Regions from separate parts of the Streptomyces sp. NPDC098101 genome, predicted to be linked through region 2. Evidence: riboswitches for the same ligand, from Rfam matches in the RefSeq annotation. Region 2 holds a riboswitch; each other region holds the start of a gene.
The links. A riboswitch is a leader RNA that binds a small molecule or an ion and turns the genes downstream of it on or off. The one in region 2 is predicted to bind cyclic di-AMP.

Region 1 (6,984 bases), on a different contig from region 2:
GTCTCAGCCGTCACGCGAAAGGCGTACCTATGCGTTCCGGGAACGGACGACACCGTCGCCCCCGTCAGGCCCCCGCCATCGTCGTCGCCGCGGGCGTGACCGGATCCGCCATGGCGCTGCCCCTGCTCGCCACCGGATCCGCGTCCGCCGCCGACGCCGCCACGTGGGACCGCGTCGCCGAGTGCGAGTCCGGCGGTCAGTGGAGCGCCAACTTCGGAAACGGGATGTACGGAGGCCTCCAGCTCACCCAGGGCGACTGGGAGCGGCACGGCGGCCTGTCGTACGCGCCCAGCCCCGACCTGGCCAGCCGCGCCCAGCAGATCGCGGTGGCCGAGAGGGCCCTCGCCAAGGGCAGCGACGCCTGGGCCACCTGCGCGCCGATCGCCGGTCTGACGAACGACGGGAAGCCCACCGGGGTGGACCCGGGTCCGGCCACCGCTCCGGCGCCCTCCGTGGCGCCCGTCCCCGAGTCGAGCTGGAACTCCGGCTCGCCGGCCGCCTCCCCGACCGCGCCGTCCACCGGGACGCCGAAGGCCTCCGTCCCGACGACCGCTCCCGCCGCGCCGTCCGCGCCGGCCGGATCGACGGCTCCCGCCACCCCGGCGGACCCGACCGCGCCGACCGCCCCCGCCACGCCGTCCGCGCCCTCCGGGTCGACGGGGGCGACGGACCCGGCGGACCCGACGCTCCCGGCCGATCCGTCCGACCCGACGGCCCCGGTCGCCCCCGACGGCTCCGTGACGCCCGGCGTCCCGGGCGACGAGGGCACGCCGTCCGCGCCCGGCACAGGCAAGCACCGGGGCGACGCCGCCCCGGAGGAAACCGACAAGCCGGACAGCTCCACCGAATCCGGTAGACATGCCTCGGGCAAGGACAAGCTTGCCGAAGAGCCCGTCTCGGCCCCAATTGCTGACGAAGCGAAGAATTCGGACGCAACGGACAGTCAGGGCTCTTCGGGTGAATACACCGTGCGTCCGGGTGACAGCCTTTCGGACATCGCCCAGGCGAACGAACTGCCCGGAGGGTGGACCGCCCTCTACGACGCCAACAAGCGGACCGTGGGCACCGATCCGGACCTCATCCTCCCTGGTCAGAACCTCGACCTGACGAAGGGTTCGGTCTCGGCGGAGGGGTAGTTCGCGGGCTTATGTCCGGTTCCGGGTGAGTGAGACATGGGTCTCTTTGCCCCAACTGGCCCACAGCGCCCGCAAACTCCGCTTCCGTCACTCCTCACCTGCGCAAACAGTCCCCTCCGAAGGGCAAGAAGAGGCGAAATTCGTCGTATGAGCCTCTTTGAACTTCGGAGGGTTCTGTGTCTACGGTCATCACCGCTCGCCACCGCGGGCCCCGTCGACCGAAACGCCGAATCCTGCCGTCGGCCGATGGGAACAGTCGTCGCGCAAGCGCCGTAGGCAGGAGCGGGGGACCCAAGGTAAGTGCCGGCCCCGGCCGTCGAGACAGACGGCCGACGACCGGCTTGGGGTGAAGCCGCGTGCTAGGACACGCGGCCGGGCAACTCTTCGGCCCGAACCCGACAGCTCACCTCGCAGGCGTCGGTGAGGAGAATTCCCATGCTGTTTTCCGTCAAGGGCAAACACCGCCGTCCCTCCAAGGCCACCCAGCTCGCCGCGCTCGTCGGCGTCACCGGCATCGCCGTCGCCGCCCCGCTGATGACCGCGGGCACCGCCTCGGCCGCCACGTCCTCCGAGTGGGACCGCGTCGCCCAGTGCGAGTCCGGCGGCAACTGGTCCATCAACACCGGCAACGGCTACTACGGCGGCCTGCAGTTCTCGGCCTCCACCTGGGCCGCGTACGGCGGCACCGCCTACGCCTCCACCGCCGACCAGGCGTCGAAGTCCCAGCAGATCGCCATCGCCGAGAAGGTCCTCGCGGGCCAGGGCAAGGGCGCCTGGCCGAGCTGCGGCGTGGGCCTCTCCGGCGCCTCGTACGACGGCGGCGCCGCCGAGAGCGCTCCGCAGCAGGAGCAGCCGAAGCAGCAGCAGCCGAAGCAGGAGCGGAAGGCCGAGCAGCCGACCACCCGCAGCGAGCAGCGCCAGGCCCCGAAGAAGGAGCGGCAGGCCGCCCCCGAGGCCGCCAAGAAGACCGTCACCACCCCGACCGGCAAGACGGTCAAGAAGGGCGACGGCGAGTACAAGGTCGTGGCCGGCGACACCCTCAGCAAGATCGCCGACGCCCAGGGCGTCAAGGGCGGCTGGGCCGAGCTCTTCGAGCTCAACAAGGACGTCGTCGAGAACGCCGACCTGATCTACCCGGGCCAGCAGCTCCACCTGAAGTGAGCCCGGCGGGTCGCGTGAGTCCGGCGGCTCACGCGCCCCCGACGACCCTCCCGCGGTGACCACCCCGGTCCGGCGCGCCCTTCCCCCGTGCGCGCCGGACCGGGGTTCCCCTTATTGAGGGGCCGTACAGAGGGGGCCGCGACCGCCTCAGGAGCCCGCCCGTGCCCCACTTGATGGTTACCGCCCAGTAGATCTGGGGTCCTTCGTCCCCTTGTGCGTGCCCTTGGGTCCTTTTTCGTCCCAGGGGGCGGGCGCCCGGCCGGTCGGAGCCTCCGGGGCGGTTAGGCTCTTGTCGCAAGGCCGAGCGACCCAGCACAGGCCCTGCGTCACATCCAGCGTCACATCCCAGAAGGAGATGCTCGTGCCGTCCATCGACGTCGTCGTAGCCCGGGAAATCCTGGACTCCCGAGGCAACCCCACGGTCGAGGTCGAGGTCGGCCTCGACGACGGCAGCACCGGCCGTGCTGCCGTTCCGTCCGGCGCCTCCACCGGTGCGTTCGAGGCCCTGGAGCTTCGCGACGGTGACCCGAACCGTTACCAGGGCAAGGGCGTCGAGAAGGCCGTCCTCGCCGTCATCGAGCAGATCGGCCCGGAGCTCGTCGGCTACGACGCCACCGAGCAGCGCCTGATCGACCAGGCCATGTTCGACCTGGACGCCACCCCGGACAAGTCCTCGCTCGGCGCCAACGCCATCCTCGGCGTCTCCCTCGCCGTCGCGCACGCCGCCTCCGAGGCCAGCGACCTCCCGCTCTTCCGCTACCTGGGCGGCCCGAACGCGCACCTGCTGCCCGTTCCGATGATGAACATCCTCAACGGTGGGTCGCACGCCGACTCCAACGTCGACATCCAGGAGTTCATGATCGCCCCGATCGGCGCGGAGTCCTTCTCCGAGGCCCTCCGCTGGGGCACCGAGGTCTACCACACCCTCAAGTCCGTCCTGAAGACCAAGGGCCTCTCCACCGGCCTCGGCGACGAGGGCGGCTTCGCCCCGAACCTCGGCTCCAACCGCGAGGCGCTCGACCTCATCCTCGAGGCGATCAAGCAGGCCGGCTACGTGCCCGGCAAGGACATCGCGCTCGCGCTCGACGTCGCCGCCTCCGAGTTCTACAAGGACGGCACGTACGAGTTCGAGGGCAAGGCCCGCTCGGCCGCCGAGATGACCGAGTACTACGAGGAGCTCGTCGCCGCGTACCCGCTGGTCTCCATCGAGGACCCGCTGTTCGAGGACGACTGGGCCGGCTGGAACGTCATCACCGAGAAGCTCGGCGAGAAGGTCCAGCTCGTCGGCGACGACCTGTTCGTCACCAACCCGGAGCGCCTGGCCCGGGGCATCGAGGAGAAGTCCGCGAACGCCCTGCTGGTCAAGGTCAACCAGATCGGCTCGCTGACCGAGACCCTCGACGCCGTCGAGCTGGCCCAGCGCAGCGGCTTCAAGTGCATGATGTCCCACCGCTCCGGCGAGACCGAGGACGTCACCATCGCCGACCTGGCCGTCGCCACCAACTGCGGCCAGATCAAGACCGGCGCCCCGGCCCGCTCCGAGCGCGTCGCCAAGTACAACCAGCTGCTGCGCATCGAGGAGATCCTCGACGACGCCGCGGTGTACGCCGGCCGCAGCGCCTTCCCGCGGTTCAAGGGCTGACGCTTGTTTGAAGGGCCGCGCCCTTCCGCAGAGCAGCTTCCGTACGTCCCCGTACTCGGTCCCGTACCGTGTGCGGGGACGTCCGCGTGAACAGGGGAGGCGACACGACATGGCCGTGAAGGACCGGGACCGGTTCTCGACCGCGACCCGGATCAGGCTGCTCGGCGAGCAGACCGCCGCCCGTGTCTACCGCTCCCAGACCCGCCGTCAGGCCCGCCGCTCCCGGCTCACCGGCCGCGCGGCCTTCCTCGCCCTCGTCGTCTGCTCCCTGGTCGTGGCCCTCGCCTATCCCATGCGCAGCTACGTCTCCCAGCAGGGCGAGATCGCCGAGCAGGAGCGCCGGGCCGCCGAGGCCGCCCGGCGGGTGCAGGAGCTGAGGGACGAGAAGGCCCGCCTCCAGGACCCGGCCTACGTCCGCCGCCTCGCCCGCGAGCACCTGCACTACCTGCTTCCCGGCGAGACCGGCTTCACCGTGAACGACCCCGGCGCGGAGCAGCGGCCCCGCGCCGACCAGGGAGCGGCGGACCGCCCCTGGTACGACAACCTCTGGGACGGCGTGGACAACGCCGACCGCCGCTGACCTCCCGTACGACCGACGACCGACGACCTAGGCACCCAAGGCAGACATGCAAACGCCCCCTCCGCAGACCGAACGCACCGAGCCCACCGAGGCGGACGTCGCCGCCTTCGAGCTCCAGCTCGGCCGGCCGCCCCGCGGCCTGCGCGCCATCGCGCACCGCTGCCCCTGCGGGCAGCCGGACGTCGTCGAGACGGCGCCCCGGCTCCCCGACGGCACGCCCTTCCCCACCACGTACTACCTGACCTGCCCCCGGGCGGCCTCGGCCATCGGCACCCTGGAGGCCAACGGGGTCATGAAGGAGATGCAGGCCCGGCTCGCCACCGACCCGGAGCTCGCCGACGCCTACCGGGCCGCGCACGAGGACTACCTCGCCCGCCGCGACGCCATCGAGGTCCTGGAGGGCTTCCCGAGCGCCGGCGGGATGCCGGACCGGGTCAAGTGCCTGCACGTCCTCGTCGGCCACTCCCTGGTCGCGGGCCCCGGCGTGAACCCGTTCGGCGACGAGGCCCTCGCGATGCTGCCGGAGTGGTGGGCCAAGGGCGCCTGCGTCACCCCGTGTGCCGACGAGAAGGAGGCCTCGGAGTGACCCGGGTCGCCGGAATCGACTGCGGTACGAACTCCATCCGCCTCCTCGTCGCCGACGTGCACCCGGAGACGGGCGAGCTGGTCGAGCTGGACCGGCGGATGACCATCGTCCGGCTCGGCCAGGGCGTCGACCGGACGGGCCGGCTCGCCCCCGAGGCCCTGGAGCGGACCTTCGCCGCCTGCCGCGAGTACGCCGCCGTGATCCGGGAGCTGGGCGCCGAGCGGATCCGCTTCGTCGCCACCTCGGCCTCCCGCGACGCCGAGAACCGCGACGACTTCGTGCGCGGGGTCGTGGAGATCCTCGGCGTCGAGCCCGAGGTCATCACCGGCGACCAGGAGGCCGCGTTCTCCTTCGCCGGCGCCACCGGCGAGCTGCCCGGCACGGAGACGTACCTGGTCGTGGACATCGGCGGCGGCTCCACCGAGTTCGTCACCGGCACCGACCGCGTCCAGGCCGCCCGCTCGGTCGACATCGGCTGCGTCCGGCTCACCGAGCGGCACGTCCGCCACGACCCGCCGACCGCCGAGGAGGCCGAGGCGATCCGCGCCGACGTCCGGGCCGCGCTCGACCTGGCCGCCGGGGCCGTGCCGATCGACACGGCCGACGTCCTCGTCGGACTCGCCGGCTCCGTGACCACCGTCGCCGCCATCGCCCTCGGCCTCCCGGAGTACGACTCCGAGAAGGTCCACCACTCCCGGATCTCCGCCGAGCAGGTCGACGAGGTCACCGACCGGCTCCTCGCCTCCACCCACGACGAGCGGGCCGCGATCCCCGTGATCCACCCCGGGCGGGTCGACGTGATCGTCGCCGGGGCGCTCGTCCTGAGGGAGATCGTCGAGCGCGTCGGGGCCCGCGAGGTGGTCGTCAGCGAGCACGACATCCTCGACGGGATCGCCCTGTCCGTCGCGTAGACCTCGATGGGAAGGCTCTATGCGTCGCATAGAGGGGCGCTATCGAGCCTTCCCGCGAGGTTCCGCCGGGAAAGTTCGTGAAGTTCTTCACAAGGAAAAGGGCCCCGAGGGAGTCCGCAGGGGGTCATTGGGCCCTCCGGGGGGTGCCCCGGGGCCCTTTCGCAGGTGCGGAGGCCGATCCGCCCGGTGTTTCCATCGCGTGAACGGGGCCTCCGGTTCAGGGTTAACGGAGGCTCTCCGGTCCAGTTCACGGGGGGTGAACAACGTTCGCCACTGCATCCCGGTTCCTTTGCAGGAACATGACCTGGATCACGTGGGCGGCGGAGTGTAGCAGAGGTGTCCACCAACCTTGTGAAGGGGCGCACGAACGCACCCCCCGGACGGGGTGGATACTCGATGGCATGAGCACCACGGAGCGTCCCAGGATCCTCGTAGTAGGCGGCGGGTACGTAGGCCTGTACGCAGCTCGGCGCATCCTCAAGAAGATGCGCTACGCGGAGGCGACCGTCACGGTCGTCGACCCGCGGTCGTACATGACCTACCAGCCCTTCCTCCCCGAAGCCGCCGCCGGCAGCATCTCGCCGCGCCACGTCGTCGTCCCGCTGCGACGCGTCGTCCGCGGAGCCGAGGTGCTCACCGGCCGGGTCACCACCATCGACCAGGACCGCAAGGTCGCCACGATCGCGCCGCTCGTCGGCGAGGCGTACGACCTGCCCTTCGACTACCTCGTCATCGCGATGGGCGCGGTCTCCCGGACCTTCCCGATCCCCGGCCTCGCCGAGCAGGGCATCGGCATGAAGGGCATCGAGGAGGCCATCGGCCTGCGCAACCACGTCCTCGAGCAGCTCGACAAGGCCGACTCGACCACCGACGAGGAGGTCCGCCGCAAGGCGCTGACCTTCGTCTTCGTGGGCGGCGGCTTCGCCGGCGCGGAGACCATCGGCGAGGTCGAGGACCTGGCCCGCGAC
Region 2 (6,984 bases):
CTCCCCGGAGAGCAGGGCGGCGCGCAACTGCTCCTTGTGGAAGGGGTGCCCGAACCAGGGCAGCGCCTCCCACAGCGGCCGCCCGGCCAGGTCCCTGCGCGGCCGGCCGAGGAGCTGCTCCGTGCGCTCGTTGACGTACGTGACGCGGCCCAGCCGGTCGATGGCCAGGAGCGCCCGCGGCAGCCGGTCGGTGGCGTCCGAGCCGATCAGGCCGGTGCCGAGGTCGACGAGGGTGCCCACGAGCCGGGAGCCCCTCTCGGGGCCGGTCCGCCGCGCCCGTGCGGACACCTCCAGGAGGTGCAGCCCGCCGTCCGGGCCCTTCAGCCGGAGCCTGCGCACCAGGGGCCGCCCGCCCGCGCCCGTCGCGTGCCGGGCCGCCGCCCACAGCGCGTACCCGTCCTCCGGCTCCAGGAGGGACATGAGGGTCTCGATCGTGCAGGACGAGGGCACGCCCGCGCCGAGGATCTTCAGGAGCCCGTCGTCCATCGTCACGGTGCCCGCGGCCAGGTCCCAGTCGAAGGAGCCGAACCGCACCGGCGGCCCCGAACCGGTCGGCAGCTGCACGCACACCGGATCGCCCGCCCACTCGACCGCCGTCCCCTGACGGGACAGCTCGGCGAGGGCCTCGCCGAGCCGGAGCGCGCCCCGCGTCATCCGGCTCCGGTCCCGCGCGTCCACGGGCACGCCGGGGGTGGGCGAGCGCAGCGCCACGAGCACGCCGAAGCGCTCACGACCCGCGCTCACCGGCGCGTACAGGGAGGCGAAGGGGAACGGCAGGCTCGCCACCAGCTGGGGGAAGCGCCGCATCGCGTCCTCGGCGTCGGCGAGGTGGACGGCCTGGCCCGAGCGGTGGACCTCCGCCACCGGGAACGGCCGGTTCGTGTGCATCCGCCACCACGGACGGAACACCGGTCCCGGCAGCCCCACGAGCACCGCGAGCCGCAGCAGCCCCGGCGTCTCGGAGCGCAGGTACACCCCGCCCGCGTATCCGCCGACCTCCTCCACGGCGCCGAGCGCCGCCTCCGCGAGCGCCCACGTCAGGGCGACGGGAGCGGGCTCGTCGCCGGCTCCGCTCCCGGACGGACGCCCGGTGCCGCCCGCCGGGCCGGGGCCGGAAGCACCGTGCGAGGTCACACAGCAAGGATGCCCCCGGAGCCGAAGCCCCCGCATCCCGAAAGGGCCCTTCGCGCACGACGTCGTTGACCATACGCGTCCGGACCGTCACACTCGGTGGCGCCGCCGCGGCCACGCGCGGCGGCGCCACCGCGCGACCAGGGGGCACGATGACGGGCCGGGTTCTTCCGTACGACGTCCACGGCGAAGGGCCGGGAAGGGCCCTCGTGCTCCACAACTGGTTCGGCGACCGCACCAGCTTCGCCCCGCTGCGCGCCCATCTGGACGGCGCCGTCGGCACCTACGCCTTCATCGACTGCCGCGGCTACGGCGAGGCCCTCGACCACGAGGGCGCCTACACCATGGAAGAGGTCGCGGCCGACGCCCTGGCGGTCGCCGACGACCTCGGCTGGGACTCCTTCTCCGTCATCGGCCACTCGATGGGCGGCAAGGCGGCCCAGCTGATGCTCCTCGAAGCGCCCGGCCGCGTCCGCTCGCTCATCGGCGTCTCGCCGGTCTCCGCCGCCGGATTCCCCCTCGACGGGGAGTCCTGGGAGCTCTTCGCCGGAGCCGCCGGGGAACCGGCCAACCGGCGCGCGATCATCGACCACACCACCGGCGGCCGGTACGACGACGCCTGGCTGGGCACGCTCGTCGACCGCTCCCTCGGCCGCTCCTCCGCCACGGCCTTCCGCGCCTACCTGGACTCCTGGTCCCGCGCCGACTTCCACGAGCGCGTCCGCGACAACCCCACGCCCGTCCTCCTCGTCGTCGGCGCGCACGACCCGGCGCTCGGCACCGAGGCGATGGAGGGGACCTGGCTGCGCTGGTATCCGAACGCGCGCCTCGAAGTCATCGAGGACGCCGGGCACTACGCCCCCGAGGAGACCCCGGAAGCCCTCGCCGAGGCCATCGAGGCCTTCCTCGCGGCCTGAGCCGCCTGAGCCGCCTCGGCCGGGCGGGGCGGGCCGACGCGTCTACCCTGGAGGGACGGGCAGGGGACGGGCGCCGCGTTCCTCCCCGGGCCCGCCCGGGCGGAAGGGCGTCGGACCATGTTCTTCAGCGATCGCAGCGACGCGGGGCGGCAGCTCGCCGCCCGGCTCGACCACCTCAAGGGCCGGGACGTCGTGGTCCTCGGCCTTCCGCGCGGCGGCGTGCCGGTGGCCGTCGAGGTCGCCGACGCCCTCGACGCCCCGCTCGACGTCTGCCTCGTCCGGAAGCTGGGCGTGCCCCACCGGCCGGAGGTCGCGATGGGGGCGATCGGCGAGGGCGGCGTGCGGGTGCTCAACGACCGGGTGCTCCACGAGGCCGGGGTGGACGACCGCGCGCTGGCCGCCGTGGAGGAGCGCGAGCTGACCGAGCTGGACCAGCGCACCCGCCGCTACCGGGGCAGCCGGACGCCCGTGCCCCTGGAGGGGCGGACGGTCCTCGTCGTCGACGACGGGCTCGCCACCGGCGCCACGGCCCTGGCGGCCTGCCGGGTGGTCCGTGCCCGGGGCGCGGCCCGGATCGTCCTCGCGGTGCCGGTCGCGCCGCCCGGCTGGACGGCCCGGCTCGGCGGCGAGGCCGACGAGACCGTCAGCGTCCGCACCCCGGAGGGGTTCTACGCCGTCGGCCAGTTCTACCGGGAGTTCCCGCAGACGCCGGACGACGAGGTGATCGCCTGTCTGGACCGGAGCCGGGCCGCGCGCGACCCCGTCGTACGGGAGGCGGACGTACGGATCCCGGTCGGCGGCGCCACCCTCGCGGGGCGGCTCGCCGTGCCCGAGGGGGCCGCCGGCCTGGTCCTGTTCGCCCACGGCAGCGGCAGCGGCCGCCACAGCCCCCGGAACCGGGCGGTCGCCGCGGAGCTGAACAGGGCCGGTCTCGGGACCCTGCTGTTCGACCTTCTGAGCGAGGCCGAGGCGGCCGACCGGGCGCACGTCTTCGACACCCCGCTCCTCGCGGGCCGGCTCGCCGGGGCCACGGAACGGCTGGCCGAGCGGCCCGACGTCGCGGGGCTCCCGCTCGGCTACTTCGGCGCGAGTACGGGAGCGGCGGCCGCGCTGTGGGCGGCGGGCGACCCCGCGTCCCCCGTCGCCGCCGTCGTCTCGCGCGGCGGCAGGCCGGACCTCGCGGCCGACCGCCTGGCCGGGGTGCGGGCCCCGACCCTCCTGGTGGTGGGCGGCGACGACCCGCTGGTCCTGGACCTCAACCGGCGGGCCGGGGCGCTGCTGCGCTGCGAGAACCGGCTGGCCGTGGTGGAGGGGGCCGGCCACCTCTTCGAGGAGCCCGGTGCCCTGGAGGAGGTGGCGGAGCTCGCCACCTCCTGGTTCACCGGGCACTTCCGGCGTCGGGGCACCGATGTGCCCCGTTGACGACGGTCAGTACGCCCCGTTGACGTTGTCGATGGAGCCGTAGCGGTCGGCCGCGTAGTTGCAGGCGGCGGTGATGTTGGCGACCGGGTCGTACAGGTCCATCGACGTACCGGGCACGTGGTAGGCCAGGAAGGTCGGCTCGATGACCTGGAGGAGGCCCTTCGAGGGGGTGCCGTTGACGGCGTTGATGTCCCAGTTGTTGATGGCCTGCGGGTTTCCGGAGGACTCGCGCATGATGTTGCGGTGGATGCCCTCGTAGGAACCGGGGATGCCGTGCTGGGCCATGATGTCCAGCGACTGCCGGATCCAGCCGTCGAGGTTGTCGGCGTACTGGGTGGCGGCGACCGGAGCGGCGGCCGGGGCGGCGGCAGCGGCCGGGGCGGCGGCGGAGGCTCCGGTGGCGGCGCCGGCGGCCGGAGCGGTCGCGCGGCGCTCGGAGCGGCTCGCCCGGTCGGTCGTGGCGGACTTCTCCGCCTTCGCGGTGGCCTTCCGATCCGCCTTCCGCTCGGCCTTTCGCTCCGTCTTCTCCTGCGTCTTCGCCTGAGAGGGGACGGCCTTGGCGGAACCCCGATGAATCGTCAGTTCCAGACCGGGGTGGATGAGTGACGGATTGTCACCCACGGCGCTCTGGTTGGCGCGGTAAAGGCTCTTCCAGCCTCCCTGAATTCCCTTCTTGTGGGCGATCAGGGAAAGCGAGTCGCCGCTCACGACGGTGTACGTGCGCGCGGTCGCCGGGGCGGCCGGGGCCTTGGCGGCGGCCGGGGCAGCGGGAGCGGCGAAGGTCTTGGCGGCGATCTCCGGGGCGCCGGCGGCGGGCGCGGCACCGGCCGTGGCGGGGGCGATCAGGGGCAGGGACAGCGCGGCTCCACCGGTGCCGACCAGGGCGAGACCACGGGAGACGTGGCTGCGGCGGGGGCGGCGGTGCTTACCGTGTGCAGGCATGACGGATTCCTCTCCGGCGCCTACGAGGTGAGCTGTCGGGTTCGGACGGGAGATGTCCGGCCGCGCGCACGCGGCTGCACCCCGAGCCGTTCCGGATCACCGGACCGGCGTATTCGTGGGTCCCCCGCTCCTGCCGTCGGGTGAAAAGGGAGGTTTCCGAGCGGTGGCAGGATTAGGCGTTCCGCTCGAATGGGGGTGACCGTAGGCCAGTAATGCGGCGAATAACAAGAGGATCAGAGCGGCGGCACGTGTAAAAGGATCACCGAATTCGGGGAATTCAAGATCGGCCGGCCCGAAAAGGTGTCGAACTTCCTTGTGCGGTACGGGGTGGGAGAGGTCGGCGCCGTGCGGCGGTCCGTGCGGAGTGAGTCGCGTCACCCGGTGGGTTATGTCCGAATATGCGATGTAATTCCGTTGATGGGGAAATAGGGCGAAAAACTGTCGGGTGGGGTTTTCGGGGTCGATGGGGCGTCTTGGGTGGCATCCGGTGTCGCTCAAGTGCAAAGCGCGCAAAGCCGACATTCTTCTCGAAGGATGGAGCGACCGACCCAGGAGCCGCCCGATGCCCCCCGCCGCCCCCCAGCTCACCCCCGACACCCCCGACACCCTCGACCGCGAGGCCGCCGCCCTCTACGAGAGCGCCGTCTGGCAGCGGATCGTCACCGACTGGACCGCCCCCGAACCGCTCGCGCCCACCTCCGAACCGCTCGCACCCGCCCCCGGGCCGTCGTCGGGGGAGGTGCGGGACTGGCGGGACCTGCTGAGCGTGCCGGTGGACCGGCTCGTGGCCGAGGCGCTCGACGCGCTCCCGGCGCCGGCCCCCGTCGAGCGCCGCCTCCCCGGCCGGATCGGAGCCGTACTGCCGGACCGCCTGCACGCCTGGCGCCGCATCGGCGGGGCCGAGCTGCGCCCCTCGGTCCACCTCGGCTACGCGCGCCTCGTGCTGACCGAGTGGGGCTGGCAGAACGCCCCGTACAAGCTGCGCGACAGGCGTGGGGCCCGCTGTGTCTGCGGGGCGCTCCTCGCCGCCCACCGCCTCGGCTACGGCGGTGCGGACACCATGAACGAGGCGGCCGCCTGGATCATGACCGAGCTGCGGTCACGGGGGTGGCGTGACCTCATCGGCCCGTGGAACCGGGCTCCCGGGCGCACGGCCGGCGACGCGCTCGCCCTCCTCGACGCCACGGCCCGCCGCGCCGCCCACGCCGGGCGCTGACGCCCGGGGCCCGGACGCGGGGACCCCGCGCCCGGGCCGCCGGACTCAGCCGCTGACGCTCGGGGCCCCGGTCTCGATGTGACCGGTGTACCGGCGCGACCAGGTCCCGTCGACGCCGGTGGTGATCGTGAAGTCGTACCAGCCCCGCTGGTACGCGACGGCGTTGAAGAAGTCCTCGGTGGCGGAGCCCGCCGGGACCGTGTACGTCCACGGCCCGTCCGTCCGGTAGGCGTTGGAGCGGATCGTGAAGGTGACGGGCCCGGCGGAGGCGTTGGTCATCCTGAACCAGAGGGCCGTCTTCCCCGTCCCGGGCTCGGTCGCGAACCGGGCCGCCACCTCGACGTCCTTGCCCGCCTTGGAGGCGTCGCCGATGAACCGGCGCAGGAAGCGGTTGGGTCCCATCATCGAGATGTCGTACTTCCCGGACCCCGAGCCCGTGCCGATGTTGAAGAAGTCGGAGGCCGTGCCGCCGGGGTCCACGGTGTACTGCCAGGCGGCCGTGTCGCGGTGCTGGTGCGGATGGATCGAGAAGTGCGCGGCCCGCCTGGCTTCCGTGCCCCGGTTCGTCATCGAGAACCAGGCCAGGATCTTGCCGCCGGAGCCGAACTCGAAGCGGTCCAGGTTGCCGTTCACCTGGTACGGCAGGGCGCGTGCCGGCCGGGTGCCCGCTTCCTGCGCGGGCAGGGCGTTGTTCTGCGGGACCGGGTTCGGCAGCGGCTTGCAGGTGGCCTGCCCGATCACCTTCGCCGTCGACGGAAGCCCGGCGGGCACCCCGTACACCGGGTGGGCGAAGTCGAAGACGCCGGTCAGATCGCCCGTCACCTTCCGCCGCCAGGCGCTGATGTGGGGACAGGCGGCCGGGGTGCCGAGGGCCGTCGTCCAGGTCTCCAGGAAGCGCAGCACGGAGGTGTGGTCGAAGACCTCGGAACTCACCCAGCCGCCCCGGGTCCACGGGGACATGACAAGCATGGGGACGCGGAAGCCCAGGCCGATCGGCACGCCGTCGAGGTACTCGCCCGGTGTGCCCGGCGGGGCGACCGGCGGCGGCACGTGGTCGAAGAAGCCGTCGTTCTCGTCGTAGTTGAGGAACAGCACGGTCGAGTCGAACACCTCGGCGTTCGCGGCCAGGGCCCGGTAGACGAGGTCGACGAAGTGCGCGCCGTCCCCGGGCGGCGCGTAGGGGTGCTCGGAGAACGCCTCGCTCGCCACCACCCACGACACCTGCGGCAGGGTCCCCGCCAGGACGTCCGCGCGGATCGCCGCCGCGATGTCGTCCGGGGTCGAGCCGGTCACCTTCGGGACCGAGCCCATGCCCCGGTCGTACAGCGGGTCCCCGGGCCGCGCGTCGGTGAACCT
Region 3 (6,984 bases), 900 kb from region 2:
GTCCCGACGGCGGAGGTGAGTTCGGCGACGGCGCGCTCGAAGCGCTCGGCCACGTCGTCCGGGTCGGTGCCGGGACGGATGATGTCGTTGCCGCCCGCGCAGAAGGTCACCAGGTCGGGGGCGAGTTCCTTCGCCCGGGGGACCTGTTCCGCCACGATCTGGTCGAGGAGGCGCCCGCGTACGGCCAGGTTGGCGTAGCGGAAGGCGTCGTGCTCCGGCAGCTGGTCGGCGAGCAGGACCGCGAAGCGGTCCGCCCAGCCGACGTACGTCCCGTCGGGGCCGGGGTCTCCGACGCCCTCGGTGAAGCTGTCACCGATCGCCGCGTACGACCCGAATGCGTTCTTGTCTCTTGATCTCGAATCGTCTGCCACGGGGGCACATCCTTCCCTTTCGCATGTGACCTACGCGACCGTAAGGAGGGGTTGACGACGGGTGACATATGCCACCGATAAAGATTCGCCCAAGTCGGAATAGGCCGACGGCCCGGCATGGAATGTGCCGGGCCGTCGGAAAGGGTGTCTCCCGCGTGCGCGTCAGACGGAGACGCCGTGCTGGCGCAGGTAGGCCAGCGGGTCGACGTCCGAGCCGTAGTTCGGCGTGGTGCGGATCTCGAAGTGCAGGTGCGGGCCGGTGGAGTTGCCGGTGGAGCCGGAGAGGCCGATCTGCTGCCCGCCGCTGACGCTCTGCCCGGCCGAGACCGAGAGGGAGGAGAGGTGGGCGTACTGCGAGTAGTTGCCGTCCGCGTGCTGGATGACGACCTCGTTGCCGTACGAGCCGCTCCAGCCGGCGGAGACGACCGTGCCGGCGCCGACGGCGCGGACGGTGGTGCCGGAGGAGGCGATGAAGTCGACGCCGGTGTGGTAGCCGGAGGACCACATGGAGCCGGAGGCGCGGTACGGGGTGGAGAAGCCGCCGGTGACGGGGGCGACCCAGCCGGACGAGGAGGCGGTGGAGCCGGTGGAGCTCTCGGCGGCCTTCGGGGCGGCGGCGGTGGCCGGGGCGGCGGCGCGGCGGCTCTCGCCGCGGGAGGCGCGGGGGGCGTCGTCGCCGTTCTTGCCGGACTCCTGGGCGCTGGGGGTGCTCTTCGGGCCGGCCGGGGCGGAGCCCTTGGCGCCGATGGTGAGCTTCATGCCGGGCAGGATGAGGGAGGGGTCCGCGCCGATGGTCCGGCGGTTGTCCTCGTACACCTTCTGCCAGCCGCCCTCCAGGTGGTGGTCGGCGGCGATCTTCGACAGGTAGTCGCCGGGGACGACGGAGTACGTCCGGGGGCCGGTCGTCGCGGCGGGCTTCGCGGGGGCGGCCTTCGCCGCGACGGCGTGCGCGGTGACGGCGGACCGGACGGAGGCGGCGGCCGGGGCGGCCTGCTCGGCGGCGTGGGCCCCGGTGGCGCCGAGGAGCGGGAGGGCGACGACGGCGCCTCCCGTACCGGCGGCGGCGAATCCGCGGGTGAGGGGGTTGCTCTTGGGACGGCGGTGCTTACCCTTCGCGGGCATGGCGAATCCTCTCCGGCGCCTGCGAGGTGAGCTGTCGGGTTCGGACTGGAGATGCCCGGCCGCGCTCGCGCGCGGCTTCACCCCGAGCCGTCCTGCATCGCGGGACCGGCGTACTTCCTGGGTCCCCCGCTCCTGCCACGCATGGGATGGGTGGAATTCCGGGCGGTGGCAGGATTAGGCGGTCCGTCCGGATTGACCGTGACGCTAGACGAGCGGGGTCGGCGCGAACAAGCCGCTGTTTTGTCCCGGCATTCCGCCCTAGATCGTTCCCCCGGGATTCCGGTCACCCTCCGTGGATGACGGTCCTTCGACTCCCTTTTCCCGTAAGGGGATTGCGGCGGGCCTCCGGCCACGATCCGTCACTTCTATGACCCTGCTCACGCACCGAAACCCATCTCGTCCGTAAACAGGGCGCGTTATATCCAACGTGCCAATTCGGACAGATTGCCCATTCCCGTCCGAGGGGATGCGCCGCGCCCTTCCCGCCCGGATGATTGCCCCCGGAACCGATTTCTCGTCGGGCACCCGAACGCCGACTCTCCAGGAGCATCCGTGACGCAGCAGCTGCCGCAGGTCCCGCCCATCGAAGCCGCCGAGCCCGAGCTGGCGGAGGTCCGCAACTTCCGGGACGTGGGCGGCCTGCCGACGACGGACGGGCGGGCGGTCCGCCCCGGCCGGCTCTTCCGCAGCGGCCACCTCGCCCACGCGACCGAGAGCGACGCCGCCTTCCTCGCCGGCCTCGGGCTGCACACGGTCTTCGACTTCCGCAACGAGGCCGACCGGCGGATCGAGGGCCCGGACGTCGAGCTGCCCGGCGTACGGAACGTGAACATACCCCTCAACGACCCGGCCGACGGCAAGGAGTTCTGGAAGCTGGTGCGCGACGGCGACACCGCGCAGCTGCGGGAGATCCTCGGCGAGGGCAAGGCGGCGGCCCGAATGTCCGATTCGTACCGGCGGATGGTGGTCGAGCGGACCGCGGAGCACAGCCGGATCCTGCACTCCATGGCGGAGGAGAGCGTCCCGGCCCTGATGCACTGCGCGGCGGGCAAGGACCGGGCCGGGCTCGCCGTCGCGATCACCCTGCTCGCCGTCGGAGTCGAGCGGACGGCGATCGAGGCCGACTACGTGAAGTCGAACGAGCCGCACCGCCGCTACAAGGTGCGCCGCAGCTCCACCGCCCCGGACGCCATGGGGCCCGAGGTGATGGAGCTGCTGGCCCCGCTCTTCGACGCGCGGGCGGAGTACCTGCTGGCGGCCTTCGAGACCATCGAGACGACCTGGGGCTCGGTGGACGCCTACTTCTCCGGGGGCCTGAAGCTGTCCCCGGAGACCCGTGAGCGGCTGCGGGAGCGCCTGGTCACCGGGGCGTAGGAGGGGCGGCGCCTCCCGGGGGCCCTACTTCGCGCCCATCGCGAAGAGCAGGTAGAGGAAGCCGGCGAAGAGGTGACCGGCGATCAGGTAGGCGAAGAGACGGAGCACCAGGCCCTTGGGGAACTTGCCTTCCCCGCGCTCCTCGCCGGTGACGGGTGCGGACTTCTCGGACATGTCGGTCCTTTCCTGAAGAATCGTCACAGGGGAATCGTTACGGCGGATCGCCGAAGCGGATCGGCACGACGGATCGCCACGGCGGATCGTTACGGCGGTCAGCGCCGGTGCGGGGTCCCGTCGCCGAGGCACAGCTCGGCGACGGGGCTCTGCAGCAGGGTGTGGACGAAGAGCAGCTCGGCCCCGCCGGGGGTGGCGGCGCCGATCCGGTGCGGGGTGAGCGAGTCGAAGTGCGCGCCGTCCCCGGGATCGAGGACGTGGACCGCCTCGCCGAGCACGAGCCGCACCCGGCCCTCCAGGACGTGGATCCACTCCTCCCCCGGGTGCACGCGCACGATGTCGTCCCGGGTGGCGTACGGCACGTGGACCCGCAGGCACTGGAGGGCGCGCCCGGCGCCGCCCGCCTGGCGGTAGATCCAGCCGTCGGCCTCGACGGGTTCGGAGCGGCCGGCCCGGACGACGGGATCGCGCTCGGGGGGCGCCTCTCCCAGGAGCTCGGAGACCGTCGTACCGTAGGTGCGGGAGAGGGCGAGCAGCATCGGCAGCGAGGGCTGCCGGTTCCCCGTCTCCAGGCGCGAGAGGTGGGCCGGCGAGAGGCCGGCCCGCCGGGCGGCGGCCTCCAGGGTGAGCCCCCGGCGGCGGCGCAGGGCCCGCAGCTGCGGTGCGACGTCGGGCAGGACGCCGGAGGTGGCGGGGTCCGGGGAGGTGTCCCCGGGGACGTGGTCCATGCCCCCATTCCGCCAGGATCGTGCCTCCGGGGCAAGTTTCTTGCCCCAGAGGCAAAACCCGGAGGGTCGTTTCAGGTCAGCGCTGCGCGACCGCCTGCTTGACCAGGGTCTTCCCGAAGTCCCACATCAGGCCGCCCCCGCCGTGGGCCTCGTCCATGACCGCCGTGAAGGCGGTGACGAACCGGTCCACGTCCGCCTCGTCGACGACGAGCGGCGGGATCAGCTTGATCACCTCCAGGTGGTCCCCGGAGACCTGGGTGAGGATCCTGTGCCGCTGGAGCAGCGGGACGACGACCATCTGGGCGAAGAGGCCCTTGCGGGCCGCCTGGAGCACCGTCCAGCGGCCGCGCAGGCCGAGCGAGGACGGCCTGCCGAACTCGACGCCGATCATCAGACCGCGCCCGCGGACCTCGTGGAGCAGCTCGTACCGGGGCACCAGCTCCTTCAGGCGGCCGGAGAGCAGGTCGCCGATCCGGCGCGCGCGGGCGACCGTGCCCTCGTCCTCCATCACGGAGAGGACGGCGAGCCCGGCGGCCATGGCCTGCGCGTTCGATCCGAAGCTCGCGGAGTGGACCAGGACCCGGTCCATCGACGAGTAGACCTTCTTGAAGATCCAGTCCTTGCCGAGGGTGGCGCCGACCGGCACGTAGCCGCCGGAGAGCGCCTTCGCGACGCAGACCAGGTCCGGCTCGACGCCCTCCTCGTGCTGGTACGCGTAGAAGTCGCCGGTCCTGCCGAGACCGGTCTGCACCTCGTCCGCGATCAGCAGGGCGCCGTGCCGGCGCAGCAGCTCCCCGGCGGCGCGCAGGAAGCCGGGCGGCGCCGCGTGGACGCCCTTGCCCTGGATCGGCTCCACGACGAAGCCGGCCACGTCCCCCTTGCGCAGCTCCCGCTCCAGGGCGTCGAGGTCGCCGAGGGCGATCGCGGTGTCCGGCAGGAGCGGGGCGAAGCCGTCCCGGAAGCCCCGCTCGCCGTTGACGGAGAGGGAGCCGGTGGTGAGCCCGTGGAAGGCGTGGTCGCAGTAGACGATCCTGGGCCGTCCGGTGGCGTACCGGGCGAACTTCAGGGCGGTCTCCACGGCCTCGGTGCCGCTGTTGCCGAAGAAGACCCGGTCCAGGTGGGGGCTGTGGGCGAGCAGCCGCTCGGCGAGGAGGCCGGGCAGCGGCTGGCAGTCGAAGCGGGTGAGGTCGGCCAGATCGGCGTCCAGGACGTCGTGGAGGGCCTTGCGGACGACGGGGTGGTGCCGTCCGAGGCCCATCACGCCGAAGCCGGCGAGCATGTCCAGGTAGTCGTTCCCGTCGGCGTCCCAGAAGTGCGCGCCCTCGGCCCGCTCGTAGACCTTGTCGAAGCCGAGGGTGCGGAGCATCCGCGGGAGCTGGGGGTTGAGGTACCGGGCGTGCAGCTCGTACCGCTCGCCGCCGCGCTCGGCGAGCAGCCCCCGCAGGTCGAAGCCGCCGCCGGTCACGCGCCGCTCACCTGCTGTTCCCGGAGGCGGTCTCCCGGACCGCGCGCAGGGACTCCTTGAGGGAGCCCATGGTGGCGAGGACGGCGGTGGGCTCGTAGCCGCAGTGCGCCATGCAGTTGGCGCAGCGCGGGTCCTTGCCCCGGCCGTACTTCTCCCAGTCGGTCTCCTCGACGAGCTCGCGGTACGTGGGGACGTAACCGTCGCTCATCAGGTAGCAGGGCCGCTGCCAGCCGAAGAGGGAGTAGTTCGGGATGGCCCAGGCGGTGCAGGGGAAGTCCGCCTTCCCCTCCAGGAAGTCCAGGAAGAGCGGCGAGTGGTTCAGGCGCCAGCGGCGCCGGTTCCCGCCGGCGAAGGCCTTCTTGAAGAGCTCCCTGGTCTGCTCGACGCCCAGGAAGTGCTCCTGGTCGGGAGCCTTCTCGTAGGCGTAGGCGGGCGAGATCATCATCTCGTCGACCTCGAGGTCGTCGTTGAGGAAGTTGAGCACCTCGATGATGGTCTGCGGGGTGTCGGTGTTGAAGAAGGTCGAATTGGTGGTGACCCGGAAGCCGCGCCGCTTGGCCTCCTTGATCGCCGCCACCGCCTCGTCGAACACGCCCTCCTTGGCCACGGACTCGTCGTGCCGCTCGCGCAGCCCGTCGATGTGCACGGCGAAGGCGAAGTACGGGGAGGGGGTGAAGTTCTCCAGCTTCTTGCGGAGCAGCATCGCGTTGGTGCAGAGGAAGACGTACTTCCTCCGCGCCACCAACTGGCGGACGATCTCGTGGATCTGAGGGTGCATCAGGGGCTCGCCGCCCGCGATGGACACCATGGGGGCGCCGGACTCCAGGACCGCGCCGACCGCCTGGGCGACCGGCATCCGCTGCTTGAGGACACCCGCCGGGTGCTGGATCTTCCCGCAGCCCTCGCACTTGAGGTTGCAGGCGAAGAGCGGTTCGAGCTCGACGATCAGCGGGAACTTGTCCCGCTTGCGGAGCTTCTGTTCGAAGAGGTAGGTCCCGACCCGGATGGACTGACGGAGCGGCATGGCCATAACTCGCTCACCTCCTGGGGAGCAGCAAAGAACGGTGCCATTCGAAGAAAGCGGGAAGGACGGCACGAAGGACGCGAAAGGCTGATATTCCCCCGCGCACCGTGCCAATACGGACCAGCTCATGTTCTGGAGCGTCCACGACCACCCGGACGGCCGCAACCGGACGCGCGCCCGGCCCCTCCCCGAAGGCTCCGGCGGCCCGTGCGGTGCGCAGGGTCGCGGCGGACTCCATGTCGACGGCGATCGCGCCGGTGCCGCGCAGCGCGGCCCGCTCGGGGCCCCGCACCACATGGTCGGAGCCGCTCAGCGGGCCGACGTGCACGGACCGGCCCGGCACCGCCTTGACCAGGGCCTTCACCAGCAGGTCCGTGCCGGTGCACGAGGTCGTGCCGTCGGGCCCCCGGGTCTCGTCGGCGACGACCAGGTCCCCGGGGTGCATCCCCGGGGCGAGGCCCGCGCAGAACCCGGAGGCGATCACGGCCGCGTCCCACCTATGCCGCTCCCCCAGCGCCCGGGAGACCGCCTCCCGGGCCCGCTCGGGGCCCATGCCCGTCCGCAGCACGGTGACCGGGCCGGGGGCGCCGCCCCGGTCGCCGCTGCGCAGCGCGAGCTGCTCGATGCCCAGCGCGCAGGCGATGAGCAGCGGCGGGGCGGCGGCGCCGGGGCCCGGCGCGCGGCCCATCAGCCCTCCTTGCGGGGCGACGGCTCCCCGTACGCGTA

Region 1: linked by a shared signal. The riboswitch ahead of ACIQVI_RS27980 (transglycosylase family protein) and the one ahead of ACIQVI_RS06305 (transglycosylase SLT domain-containing protein) in region 2 are both predicted to bind cyclic di-AMP.
Region 3: linked by a shared signal. The riboswitch ahead of ACIQVI_RS02645 (peptidoglycan DD-metalloendopeptidase family protein) and the one ahead of ACIQVI_RS06305 (transglycosylase SLT domain-containing protein) in region 2 are both predicted to bind cyclic di-AMP.

The regions. Positions count from the first base shown of each region.
Region 1 is NZ_JBIWAS010000007.1:88,326-95,309, reverse strand. It holds gene ACIQVI_RS27985 (transglycosylase family protein) at 96-1,136, shown strand; cyclic di-AMP (ydaO/yuaA leader) riboswitch at 1,351-1,568, shown strand; gene ACIQVI_RS27980 (transglycosylase family protein) at 1,572-2,297, shown strand; gene eno (phosphopyruvate hydratase) at 2,653-3,939, shown strand; gene ACIQVI_RS27970 (septum formation initiator family protein) at 4,049-4,519, shown strand; gene ACIQVI_RS27965 (DUF501 domain-containing protein) at 4,566-5,105, shown strand; gene ACIQVI_RS27960 (exopolyphosphatase) at 5,102-6,016, shown strand; gene ACIQVI_RS27955 (NAD(P)/FAD-dependent oxidoreductase) at 6,418-6,984, shown strand, end outside.
Region 2 is NZ_JBIWAS010000001.1:1,515,655-1,522,638, forward strand. It holds gene ACIQVI_RS06290 (SpoIIE family protein phosphatase) at 1-1,134, opposite strand, end outside; gene ACIQVI_RS06295 (alpha/beta fold hydrolase) at 1,284-2,048, shown strand; gene ACIQVI_RS06300 (phosphoribosyltransferase family protein) at 2,166-3,470, shown strand; gene ACIQVI_RS06305 (transglycosylase SLT domain-containing protein) at 3,477-4,412, opposite strand; cyclic di-AMP (ydaO/yuaA leader) riboswitch at 4,417-4,601, opposite strand; gene ACIQVI_RS06310 (hypothetical protein) at 4,975-5,628, shown strand; gene ACIQVI_RS06315 (phosphocholine-specific phospholipase C) at 5,674-6,984, opposite strand, start outside.
Region 3 is NZ_JBIWAS010000001.1:619,443-626,426, reverse strand. It holds gene ACIQVI_RS02650 (SGNH/GDSL hydrolase family protein) at 1-371, opposite strand, end outside; gene ACIQVI_RS02645 (peptidoglycan DD-metalloendopeptidase family protein) at 534-1,493, opposite strand; cyclic di-AMP (ydaO/yuaA leader) riboswitch at 1,497-1,656, opposite strand; gene ACIQVI_RS02640 (tyrosine-protein phosphatase) at 2,046-2,867, shown strand; gene ACIQVI_RS02635 (DUF6126 family protein) at 2,892-3,041, opposite strand; gene ACIQVI_RS02630 (helix-turn-helix domain-containing protein) at 3,140-3,769, opposite strand; gene ACIQVI_RS02625 (aspartate aminotransferase family protein) at 3,846-5,234, opposite strand; gene hpnH (adenosyl-hopene transferase HpnH) at 5,242-6,264, opposite strand; gene ACIQVI_RS02615 (1-hydroxy-2-methyl-2-butenyl 4-diphosphate reductase) at 6,272-6,946, opposite strand; gene shc (squalene--hopene cyclase) at 6,946-6,984, opposite strand, start outside.